Regions from separate parts of the Chryseobacterium sp. 'Rf worker isolate 10' genome, predicted to be linked through region 2. Evidence: riboswitches for the same ligand, from Rfam matches in the RefSeq annotation. Region 2 holds a riboswitch; each other region holds the start of a gene.

Evidence for each region. Region 2 has a riboswitch for cobalamin ahead of LKL37_RS21655 (acyl-CoA thioesterase). Riboswitches for the same ligand answer to the same signal wherever they lie in the genome.
Region 1: linked by a shared signal. The riboswitch ahead of LKL37_RS17080 (TonB-dependent receptor plug domain-containing protein) and the one ahead of LKL37_RS21655 (acyl-CoA thioesterase) in region 2 are both predicted to bind cobalamin.
Region 3: linked by a shared signal. The riboswitch ahead of metE (5-methyltetrahydropteroyltriglutamate--homocysteine S-methyltransferase) and the one ahead of LKL37_RS21655 (acyl-CoA thioesterase) in region 2 are both predicted to bind cobalamin.

What each region holds. Positions count from the first base shown of each region.
Region 1 covers NZ_JBOZOF010000003.1:600,034-604,307, reverse strand. The annotation lists gene LKL37_RS17085 (YncE family protein) at 1-368, opposite strand, end outside; gene LKL37_RS17080 (TonB-dependent receptor plug domain-containing protein) at 365-2,398, opposite strand; cobalamin riboswitch at 2,508-2,693, opposite strand; gene LKL37_RS17075 (transporter) at 2,786-3,733, opposite strand; gene LKL37_RS17070 (cytochrome-c peroxidase) at 3,746-4,274, opposite strand, start outside.
Region 2 covers NZ_JBOZOF010000006.1:134,589-138,862, reverse strand. The annotation lists gene LKL37_RS21670 (PadR family transcriptional regulator) at 1-176, opposite strand, end outside; gene LKL37_RS21665 (XAC2610-related protein) at 713-1,411, shown strand; gene LKL37_RS21660 (HD domain-containing protein) at 1,413-2,003, shown strand; gene LKL37_RS21655 (acyl-CoA thioesterase) at 2,061-2,444, opposite strand; cobalamin riboswitch at 2,562-2,741, opposite strand; gene LKL37_RS21650 (hypothetical protein) at 2,776-3,576, opposite strand; gene LKL37_RS21645 (ATP-binding cassette domain-containing protein) at 3,607-4,269, opposite strand.
Region 3 covers NZ_JBOZOF010000001.1:953,280-957,553, forward strand. The annotation lists gene LKL37_RS04160 (hypothetical protein) at 1-463, shown strand, start outside; gene LKL37_RS04165 (Lrp/AsnC family transcriptional regulator) at 545-1,006, opposite strand; cobalamin riboswitch at 1,202-1,387, shown strand; gene metE (5-methyltetrahydropteroyltriglutamate--homocysteine S-methyltransferase) at 1,566-3,869, shown strand; gene LKL37_RS04175 (helix-turn-helix domain-containing protein) at 3,971-4,274, opposite strand, start outside.

The DNA.
Region 1 (4,274 bases), on a different contig from region 2:
ATAGAGGTAATACGCTTAGCTGTTTTGGCATCCAGCACTTCAATTTTATTGGAAACATTCACAACAATATAGAGTTTGCTTCCGTAGACTTTGATATCATTTCCTACATCTCCCAGTTCTTTTACCACATTGGGGTTAATTTCTGCGTAGATATTCCGGTAATAGGTTCCTTTGGTATAATCAAAAAAATCCAGCGTACATTTATTGCTCCCCATATTCCCTTCATTGAGCATATAAAAGCCTTTTATAGCCGTATTTTCTGAGGGAAGACCTTCTACCACTTCCTGACGGACAATAATGTCATCTGTACGGCATGAAGTAAGAAAAGCTAATACAATAAATAAAAAATAAAAGTTTAGTTTTCTCATAGGGTGAAGTTTAGAATAAGTTTAAAATTTCTTCCTGGCATCGGATAATTGATGACCACATCATAGTATTGATTGAAAATATTATTCATCTCAAGGCTTACTTTAAATTGATGACTCGCCCAATTGAATTTTTTCTGAACAGACAGATCGTGAGTATACCAGGGCTGAACATAATTGTATTGAATATTATCCTGATTCACGTCATATCTTTCTCCTACGTACATTGCACTGTAATTGAAACTCCAGTCTTTATAATCCGCCATCAGGGTGAATGATCCGCTGTGCCATGGTGTATAAGGAATCTGATTGCGATAGAAAGTATCCTCCGGATCACTCATATCTCTGGCACTTTGATAAGTATAGGAAAGCAATGGTCTTAGCTTTACTTGTCCCAGCTGTAATTCAGTCTGAAGATTTACATCGGCTCCTATGATTTCAACCATTCCAAGGTTCATCATCAGCCAGCGGAACATGCTTCCGTTAGGAGCCGCTACAATTTTATCCTGAACTTTGTTATAATAGCCGTCTGCTTTAGCATAAAAGCTTTTAAAGAAACCATTTTTATAATTCTTCTGATAGGTAAATCCTACATCATACTGATTGGTGAATTCCGGTTTCAGGTAAGTATTTCCGATATTGGTATAATACAAATCATTGAAGGTTGGAAGTCGGAAAATTCTTTTATAAAATGCTCTAAGGGTAAGTTCGGGAATAATTTCCGGCTGATAGCTCATAAATACAGCAGGTGTCCATTCTCTGGCATCTCCCGGTCTTTTGTTTTTCCTTACTTCTTCAAAAGTAAAGGTCCCTAAAAGGCTTCCCAGAATTTTGAACCTGTTCCACTGATACGTTGTTGCCAATGCTACCAATGTTGTGTAACGGGTAGGATAAGAAAAATTATCCAGATTGGCGTCCAGATTATTGTACTGAAAATCTCCACTCAGGCTGACATCCCAATTGGGCGTGATTGAATAGATATTGGATGAAGAAAGGTAAAGCTCTCGCTGGATATAGGTGTTATCGGTATAAATAATAGATTGTGAACGAACCGTATCCATGAAATGAGTATAATCGTAAGCGAATTTTGCTTTCAGCTGTGTTTCAAATTTGGGAAACAGCTTTTTTCTCAGATTAGCCTGCACAAAATAATTTTCATCGGAAAGTCTCGCTCCTCTTCCTCCAAAACGACCATTCACAATAGGAGCCGGCATTCCACGGTTTGAAATATAACCATAACCACGGATGTTCCAGCTTCCGTTATTTAAAGTTCCATTTAAAGAAGTTTCAAAACGTTTTGCCCGAATGTCTGAATCCTGTCTCTTTGCGATGGTATCATAAGCCTGTTGTCCATCAGGATATTTCTTGGCATATCGAAATCTGTAAATTCCGTCACTCTGCATAAATTCTCCACTGAAGCTGGCAGAAACCCGGTCTGAAATCTTCTGTTCCAATCGGAATGAAGGATTGAAAAGATCAATTGAAGCACTTTTTGCTCTTATAACAAGATTGGTTTTCCTATTTCCTTTAAATACCGGAGTTTTAGGCTGTAAATAGATAGATCCGGAAGACCCGAAGTCTTTTGCCGGCTGAAAGATTTCACTTTTCTGGCCGTTATACAATGATATTTCTTCCAGATCGTCCAAAGAATATCTTCCCAGATCTACCAGCCCGTTTTGGGCATTCCCCAGTTGAATTCCATCATAAAAAACACCTACATGCTGGCTTCCCATACTTCGGATATTAATGGTTTTCAAACCGCCCAATCCTCCATAGTCTTTGATCTGAACACCTGAAAAATACCGCAGTGCATCTGCAACAGATTGGCTGTTCAGTCTTTCCAGCTGCTCTCCCTCTAGGGTTTGTGCCGGAAGGATCTCTTTAAAATTCTTTTTGTAGAGACTGATTGCCTTAATGGATTCTTCCTTCAGAGTATCATTCTTCTTTTTTTGAGAATATAAAAGTTGAGATGTGATCACCAATATAGTGAAAACAGTTTTTTGAATTGCAGAAGTAGTTAGTTTTGCCGCCATTAGCTCATTTAGTATCATGAAGACGCTAATGGATGTAAGAATACAACGACAAAGCACAGCTGTCACTGCACAGAATCATTGATGTCCTAAGCTTTATTCCACGAAAGCGTCAAACGATTATTTTCTGGCAGGTCTTCTGACTTACTCCATTTTTGAAATCCTTCCCATTAAAAAAACAGTGGATATATTCTTCAAAAACTTTGGTGCGGAGCTTACAGCAGCGGGTCTGTTCCGGATTTTCACCGGATTCCCTTTTAAGAGCTTTTTAGGGCTCACCAAATTTCGGCAAAGATAAATAATAATTCCTAATCCCCAATTAAAATCATGATTCATAAACAATTAAAGCTCCCGAAGGAGCTTTAACCTGATTTTATCAAGGGTTTTGCTTTAAATTCCAATATTCAGGAAAATACTAAACCTTGATTTTGCTTCAATATCTCCTCCTGCAAGATGCGTGTACATGGGAAGCATGATCTCACTTCCAAGACTCAGCTTTTTATAAGAAGCTTCAAATCCCAGCTTTCCGTACAAAGCACTTCCTGCAGTATTGGGCAGGGCTTCATCAAATTGTTTGTTCTGTGCATAAACCTCTCCCTGAACTCCGGTCTTTACAGAAAAAATGGATTTTTCATTTCCTGCAATTTGATAAAAACCCGTTGCAGCATAGTTCCATTGGTTTCCAAAGCGGTAATTCTTCTTATTCTCTGTTTTGATGGTATAGTCTGTATTGACCAATACTGCGACTTTGTTTTTCTGAAATTTATAATTCAAAGCGGCCTGATAATCCCAGCTTCCGGTTCCCAACTGAAAACTCGGATTGACCCCGGAGACTCCTTTTTCATCAAATTTTCCAAGCGGAATTTTTACACCCAAACCTCCGCTCAGATGATGGAAATTATCTTTAGAACTCATCAGCTGGTAAATTCCCATTAGGTTCAGATCCCCTATTCCATTAATCTTAATATCTCCCTGCATTGTTTTCTTTTCATGGAAATGGAAGGGCAGACTTGCATATACACTGAGTTTTTTAGTCAGCGGAATTTTTCCCCAAAGCTGTAAAGTATTGAAATACTGATCCTGCGTAAGGTCTTTCACAAATAAGTTTTCTTTGGCTTTGTAATGCTGAGCAAAGTATTTGATTCCTACAAATTGTGGATTCAATAAAGACTCAAAGCCGGAAGATCCGTTTCCTGCCGCACAGCCACAGGCATCACAATCATCATCAAAATCGAATCTGCTAAAGGTTTGCGGAGCACTATAAGCACTGTCTCTAATGGTCTTTGCCTGATACTGGTTAAACAGGATCAAACTTACTATCACTATAATCTTCTTCATGTTTTCTATAAATTATTCTGCAAATTTTGGATTGGATATAAAACTTTTATCCGATAATGTTTTCAGGAATGCAATAATCGACTGTTTTTCCTGACTGTTCATGGCAATTCCCACATGACCGTTCTGTTTCAGCTGAGGATCAAGATTGGCATTATCTTCCACCTGATCTGAATAGAAATTGAGTACCGCTTCTAAAGTGTAAAATCTACCGTCATGCATATAAGGTGCTGTATATTCTACGTTTCTCAGACTGGGAACACGAAATTTCATCCAGTCTACCTGATTAAGGGAAACTCTGTAACGTCCTGCATCCTTGAATTCTGTATTGTAATACATTCCCGTGTTTCTGAAACTCTCATCAGTAAACAGTTCTCCACTATGACAGGAGGCACATTTCTGTCCAAACAAAGCCATTCCTTGAGATTCTGTTGAAGTTAGCTGCTCTTTTCCTTGCTTAAATCTGTCATATTTTGAATCTGCAGAAATTAAAGAAGCCATAAACTGCGACAATGCTTTCAGAATTCTTTCTCCGGTAATGGTT
Region 2 (4,274 bases):
CCGTTTTTAAGTCTTGTAAGAAGAGGGTAGAGGGTTCCTTCCACTACATCCAGTTTTCCTTTTTTCAGTTCGTCAATAAGATCAGAAACATACATTTCGCGATTATTGATGAGACTTAGAATACAGAATTCCAGAATTCCTTTTCGCATTTGCGCTTTGGTATTTTCGGTATTCATCTTTGATAAGTTTTGTTAATTAGTTATATTTTTAGAAAAATGCTCCTAGCTAGCTGAGCCTATTCTAATTTTACATTACAAAGATATGTAAATAAAATGGTATTATGCAATACAAAGTAGTGAAATTTTTAAAATAAATAACATAAAATACTGGTAATCAGTTCTATAATTTTATATGTGGATTTTTATGAAAATGAATTTGAGAGGAAAATGTCTAAAAAATCTCTACATTTTAAATAAAATTGGAAGAAATACGGAGCAAAAAATCATCATTATTAATTATTGCTTATTACCGATTACTTATTACTCATATTATAGCCCCGATAGCAGCGGTTACCCCACAGCGGTTTGGATTCTGGCAGGGAGCGAGGAGTATGAGCGTATAGCGGGAAACAGCTTCTCAGAAATAAATATTCTCTTATTTAAAGGATTTTAATTGTTTTAAATCTTCCAGATAATGAGTTTTGAATTTTGAGATCGGTGTTATGATTCGTATTTTTGTTAGGAAAAAAACACCTAAATCATTTACTATTACCATGAATTTATTCAATAAGTATAAGCATTTACCGGCTTTTGTTTTGCTGGGGCCTGCCTGTTTCGGACAATATCAGTTTGAGGTTAAAAACGCATCGAAGAGCTATGATGCAGTCATTCACGTGGATAATTGCTATGACGGCCGATGTAACGGAAAAGGAACTGTAGATTTGTTTGATCATAAAAACACAAAGGTGCAGACTTTTGTATCTGATGACCTGGTCCTGAATCTTAATGAAGGCGAAAAGCCAACGCAAGGGAAAATGTTTCAGCTAAAGAACGAAAACAGTCCTATAATCATTGATGACTTTAATTTTGACGGGACAGAAGATATAGCGGTAAGAAATGGTAATATGGGGAATTATAGCTCTGCTTCTTATGATGTATATGTATTCAACAGCACGAGAATGGCATTTGTGAAGAGTAAGGAGCTTACGGATCTTGCTTCCAGCTCTTTTGATATTTTTGAGGTTGATGCCAAGCGAAAACGTCTCATAGCCTATGGAAAATCTGGCTGCTGTGATATTTTTACAACGGAATATGCTGTAATTCCGAATAAAGGACTTGATAAAGTTCTGGAAAAAGAAGAAGATATGACGGTAGAAGGTCGCGTAAAGGTGATTACAAAAGAGAAGATTAATAATAAATGGGTAACCAAAACCAAGGTATATCCATCAGAACAATACAATAGAGAAAAGTAAAATGAAAATTCAGAAAGAAATAGATTTTATCCTGGCAGTGGATGCTTTGAAAAATGTACAGAGAAGAAATTATAATGCAGATGACTCCCGAAGAGAGAACACAGCAGAACATTCCTGGCAGATTATTATTCTGGCTCAGATCCTTTATCCATATGCTAAAAACCGCGCAGATATTGATTTATTAAGAGTGATAAGAATGCTCTCTATCCACGATCTTGTAGAAATAGAAGCCGGAGATACTTTTATTTTTGATGAAAAAGCAATGGTAGGAAAGTTTGAAAGAGAAAAGGCATCTGCTCAAAAGATTTTCGGAATTCTTGATGAGCCTTTACGTACAGAATTCTTTAATCTATGGCTTGAATTTGAAGATGAGAAAACGCCAGATGCTATTTTTGCATGTGGAATTGATAGAATAATGCCGTTTATCTTAAATTCCCACACTTCAGGAAAAAGCTGGACGGAAGCGGGAGTGACAGAAAAGCAAATCCGAAATATGCTTGAAAATGCGATCAGTAGAGCATCGGACGAAATGGGAGAGGCTTTTGAACTTTTATTGAGCCAAAGTCTGGAAACAGAAAAAGTGGTAAAATAGCTTTGATAAGAATACAATAAGAATCGGGCGGCCTCTGGCCGCCCGATTCTTTATTACTTATAGTATCTGGATTGGTTTCTTGAATTCGTCAATCGCTACAAAAGTAAAATCACCTACAATGGCTTTTTCTCTTTCGTAGGAATACATTTGCTCGGTATAGATCTCAACGTTTACTTTCATACTGGTTTTTCCCACGTAGGAAACTTTCCCGATTAGCTCCACAATGGTTCCGGCAGGAATAGGTTTCTTGAAATCTATCTTGTCACTGCTTACTGTTACCACTCTTTTTCTTGCAAATCGGGTAGCAGTAATAAAAGCTACTTCGTCCATCAGCTGCATAGCCGTACCACCAAAAAGGGTATCGTAATGATTGGTTGTGTTAGGGAAAACCGCTTTAAAGATACTGGTTTCGGATGCTTTAATTCTTTCTTCTGTAGTCATATATCATTATTAATTAAAGCGAAATGAAAACGATATTAAAACAACAGAACAATAACAGGAATCAAGAGAATCCCTGAAACAATCCATCAGATCAATACAACTTCAAATCGCGAAAGTTACTTGTTTAAGAAATAGGCAGGTCTCCTGACTTGTAACATCTTTTATCTCCTTCCCATGCCTCGCACAGTGGATCTTTGATAAAGATTACAGTTACTTACAGTTGCGCGACAGTCCGTGATTTTCACACGGTTCCCTTTTAATCTGCAGTGATGCAGAACCAATTTCTATGATGAATAAGCGTTAAAACTTTTCGGGGGCAAAAATAATGAATTTATTCCGGATTATGGTAAATAATCTGGCTGATTACTCTTCCTTTCTTGATGGTCCACAGCGTAGTATATCTGTTTTCTCCTGAACCGTTGATCATATAAAGAAAAATATTGTCGTTATCCAGGGAGGTTACGCCTACATTCTCAAAATCCATGGTAGGCTGGAACATATTTTTGATGGCCTCTCTTACAAAAACAGACCCTCTTCCGGGCTGCTGTACCCTGATGGATTTGATTTCAGTCATCCCTTCGGGAAGATCATTCCCGATTCCCCATGGTTTTACTTTATCAATGGTAAGCAGTTTCCCTTCTGCATCTTTTTCCTTTTTACGGTATCCCGCGTTGGAAGGGTAAACATCAATGACTACTTTGCTTCTTTGAGCAGTAGGAATTTTGGGGTCAGAATTATCTGTGAAAATAAGTGATCTTCCGTTTTTAGATTTGGAAGGAGTATAGGCCGGAAGCTGATCAATATAGGCGATACGTTCTTTATTCACCATTCCTTCTTTATCAAGAGTTTCATAACGTACAAAAGGTTTATCATCATCCTGTTTTTCGGGATATTTGATCCAGATCCACTCTGTTTCTCCGGGAGCAGGCTTTACATAAACAAATACATCACCTTTACGCATACGGATCTTGTCTACAATTTTTCTGTAGTTGTCCTTATGAACCCGTACATTGGCATATCCTTCTTCAGCCTTTACAACTCCGAAAGGAACTTTATTCTGCCCTTTTACAAAAGCTATAGATAGAATACTGAAAGCAGATAAATAGAATGCTTTGTTTATGAAAGTCATCATGAAAATTTTTTAATCCTTCAAATATATAAATTAAATGCTTTTCGGAAGATAATTATAGCGCTGCAGTTCACTTAAATCTTGTATTTGTTTCAGATGACCGCCAGAAAGCAGATATATAGAGTCAGAAATATCCAGAACATCTTTAAAGTTATGATCAGAAATAATAAATCCTTTATGAGATGATTGCTGACGGATATTTTTCTTTAATTCTTCAGTAACTTTTGGAGAAAGACTGTGAAATGGCTCGTCCAATAAAATAAAGTCTGCTTCAGAATAAATGACCATAAGAGTTTCAATAATTCTCTGTTCACCTTTGGAAAGGGTTTTAGGTTTTTGATCAAGGAAAGGTCTTACAAATTCTGAAGTAAAAAGCAACTCAGTATTTTTTTGATTACAAAAAAGAGGAATCAGATTTTTGATTTTTATATATTTGGGTAAAAAAAGATCCTGTGATAAGTAGGCAATTCTGTTTTTTCTATCGGATATGCCTTTCAGAATTTTATTATCATATTTTATAAACTGAGTATCACCATATTCTATTCCAAAGATAATTTTTAGCAGGGTTGATTTTCCGCTTCCATTTCTGCCAAGTAATCCCATGATTTGTCCTGTTTCACATCCTATATAGATATCCTGCAGAATTTTTCTTTCACTAAAAGATTTTGTTACACTATCAACATGCAGTTTACTCATAAGAA
Region 3 (4,274 bases), on a different contig from region 2:
CACTTTAAATTCCTTATTAGATAAAAACTCAGAATTTGTTTTCCCGCAGACTACTGATAAGATCTCAAAAGCACTGAATGTGAAAACCGTTTTTTATGAAGATGCCAATGAAGAAAAATATGCGAAATGGCCTACAAAAACAGGATTGGAGCTTTATTGCAGTTTGGAGAAAGACAATGCTGTTAATGAGATGTTTTTTTCAACTTCAGACAATAAACCTTTAGTGGTAGAGGGATTGCCTTTTGGCCTTATCCTGAATAAAAGTACATTGCAGGATAGTAAAACCAAGTTCAGTAAATACAATGCAAAAACACAGAAATTAGCTTCAGGCAGTGAGTTTCCAGGAGGCTCAAAGCTGGTTTTTAAGAAAGGGAAACATTATGCGACTTTGCTTTTTGATAGTAAAAACCTGTTGAAATCACTCGGCTTAACTACAGAACTTGTTGATCCGGCTGCCAATTAATTGCTGGAAAAACTTCAAAATATTAAAAAATCCGCCAATATTTGGCGGATTTTTTAGTATAAATGGATCAGCTTTAAAAAGCTATATCGTTAATCCATGATTATTTTTCACTTCAGCCATCACAAAAGTACTGTGTGTACTCCCGATTGAATCTACGGATCCAAGCTTATTGAAAACAAAATCCTGGTAATGTTTCATATCTCTTACCTGAACTTTCAGAAGAAAATCAAAATCACCGGAAATATTGTAACATTCAGCAACTTCTTCAATTTCTAAAATTTCTTTTACAAAATCATAACCCACAGATCTGTCGTGAATTTTCAGTTTAATCTGGCAGAAAACCGTAAATCCCCGGTTCAGTTTTTCAGCATCAAGAACTGCGGCATATCTTTTAACAAATCCGTCCTGTTCCAGTCTTTTCACCCTTTCAAAAACAGGTGAAGTAGAGAGGTTCACTTCCTTTGCCAATTCTTTAACGGTCAGTTTTGCATTTTTCTGGAGCAGCCTGAGCAGCTGTAAGTCCTTATCATCGAGTTGTTCCACAGAATATTATTCTTTTAAATAATTAAAACAGTCAAATGTAAAGAATTATATTCTTTTATTTTTGTTTTCAAAAGTTTAATTTGCTTAATTATTTCTTTTTAATTGTATCTTTATTCTGTATTGTTAATTTTACACAAAATTAAAAACTTTTACTCAAAGCAATTGTTAAAGGTAAAAGTACAGTTCTTTATAGATACTTCATCAAACAGGAAAGGTTTTACTTAAGGTAGATTAATAGGGAATCGTGTGAAAATCACGAGCTGTCGCGCAACTGTAAGTAACACATCAAAGGTTTCTGTCCTTGCAGATCCACTGCCAAAAGCGGGAAGGATGACGGAAACTGTTACAAGTCAGGAGACCTGCCTTTACTGAATTGACAATGCTTTCGCGGTCTGAAGCTTTTGGGTCATACAGATGATATATCGGATTCATGTATTTTCTCTCAAAGGGAAACTGCATTGTTCGCTATGTCATTATTTCCTGAAATTTTTATCCGTTAAAACATGCAGAAGCATTTTAAAGGGCTTTAATATTAAGTTTAATTAAAAAGTTTAAAAAAATGCAAACTCACATTCTGGGCTATCCGCGTATTGGTAGCAAAAGAGAACTCAAAAAAGCCTGCGAGCAGTATTGGTCAGGTAAAATCCTTTTGGAAGAACTTCTGAACACAGGTAGAAATATCTGTAATCAAAACTGGAATATCCAGAAGGAAGCAGGAATAGACCTTATCCCGTGTAATGATTTTTCCTATTATGATCAGGTATTGGATATGAGCCTTGTGGTAGGAGCAATCCCGACTCGTTATCATGAAGTAGTGCTTAAAAAAAACAATTCTGAGCTGGATCTTTACTTTGCCATGGCAAGAGGATATCAGAAAGATGGACTGGATATCACAGCAATGGAAATGACCAAATGGTTCGATACCAACTATCACTATATCGTTCCGGAATTTTATAAAAACCAACAATTTAAACTAAGCTCAGACAAAATTTTCAATGAATTTGCCGGAGCAAAGCAGGCTGGGATCAATGCTAAACCTGTTATTATCGGTCTGGTTACTTATCTGCTATTAGGAAAAGAAAAAGAAGAAGGATTTGATAAGTTAGATCTTGCCGGAAATCTTCTTCCTGTGTACATAGAAATTTTAACCAAACTTCAGGAGCAGGGTGCTGAATGGATTCAGTTTGATGAACCTTTTCTGGCATTGGATTTAACAGAGAAAGCAAAAGAAATCTATCTTTCTGTATATGCTGAAATAAGAAAACGTTTCCCAAAACTGAAATTTATCGTTGCTACTTATTTTGACGGATTAAAAGATAATACATCGCTTGCCACTTCACTTCCGGTGAACACACTACATATTGACTTGGTTAGAAATCCTGAACAGCTGGATGATATCCTGAATGTTATCCCGGAAAGCTTAAGTCTTTCATTAGGGGTAATTGACGGCAGAAATATCTGGAAAAATGATTATGAAAAATCGCTGTCTTTCATCAGAAAAGCAGTTGAGAAATTAGGATCTGAAAGAATTTTCATTGCACCATCATGTTCATTGCTTCATTCACCGTGTGATCTGGATTTTGAAACTAGTCTTAATCCTGAAATCAAAAACTGGCTGGCTTTTGCCAAACAAAAAGTAGCGGAAGTGGTAACCCTTAAAGAACTGGCAACAGGAACAGAAAATGAACAGGTTCTTGAAGCATTCGAAGAAAATAAAAGAGCTATTGAGAACAGAAGAACTTCTTCTCTTATTCATAATGATCAGGTGAAACAAAGAGCCAATGCTGTTACTGAAAAGGATGCTCAGAGAATAAATACCTTCAAAATCCGAAAAGAAGAACAGCAGGAAGTATTGCAGCTTCCTTTATTCCCAACTACCACCATCGGATCATTCCCGCAGACAATAGAGGTAAGAAGCTGGAGAGCCCAATTCAAAAAAGGAGAGCTTACGGCAGAGCAATATGATACTTTACTGAAAGAAGAAACTCAGAGAACAATCCGCTGGCAGGAAGAAATCGGTATAGATGTACTGGTTCACGGGGAATTTGAGCGTAACGACATGGTAGAATACTTCGGAGAACAGCTGGAAGGATTTGTATTCACCAAAAACGGATGGGTACAAAGCTACGGAAGCCGTTGTGTAAAACCTCCTGTAATCTTTGGTGATGTTTCCCGCCCGACTCCTATGACAGTTTACTGGTCTCAATATGCACAATCCCAGACTGAAAAATGGGTAAAAGGAATGCTTACAGGTCCGGTTACCATCTTACAGTGGTCTTTTGTACGTGATGATCAGCCTCGTTCCGAAACGTGTAAACAAATTGCTTTGGCGATCCGTGATGAAGTTGTGGATCTGGAAAAAGCTGGGATCAGGATTATTCAGATTGACGAACCTGCTATCAGAGAAGGACTTCCGTTAAGAAAAACAGACTGGCAGAATTATCTGAAATGGGCTGTAGAAGCCTTTAGAATTTCAGCAAGTGGAGTAGAAGATGCGACCCAAATCCATACGCATATGTGTTATTCAGAATTCAATGATATTATTGAAAACATTGCTGACATGGATGCGGACGTGATTACCATAGAATGCTCCCGCTCTCAGATGGAACTGCTGAATGCTTTTGCCGATTTTAAATATCCAAATGAAATTGGTCCCGGAGTATATGACATTCACTCACCAAGAGTTCCGTCAAAAGAAGAAATGATCGAACTGCTGAGAAAGGCCCAGAATGTGATTCCTGCCAATCAACTTTGGGTAAACCCAGACTGCGGACTGAAAACAAGACACTGGGATGAAACCGAAAAAGCTTTAATAGCAATGGTAGCAGCTGCTAAAGAAGCTTCCGTAGAATATGCACTTTAGAAAACTTTAGAAATAATTAGATACAATCACCCGGATCGTGCCATGATATTCATGGCACGATTTATTATGGTAATCCTTTAAAACATTGATGAAATATTGAATTATTTTGCCTGCAATGTGCTTGGAGGATAACCAAACTGTTTTTTAAATGCAAAGGAGAAATGGGATAAATTTTCAAATCCCAGATCCAGATAAATGTCAGAAACGGATCTTCCTTTTTGAGTAAGCAGAAAATGAGCTTCTTTCAGCCTTCGAAGCTGGAGCCACTGTCTTGGCGGTATACCAAAGATCTTTTGAAAATCTCTTTTAAATGCAGACAAACTTCTTCCCGTTAAATAAGCGAAACGCTCAACATTAACGTTGAAATGAAAATTCTTATTCATAAAAGCTTCAATATCTATTTTA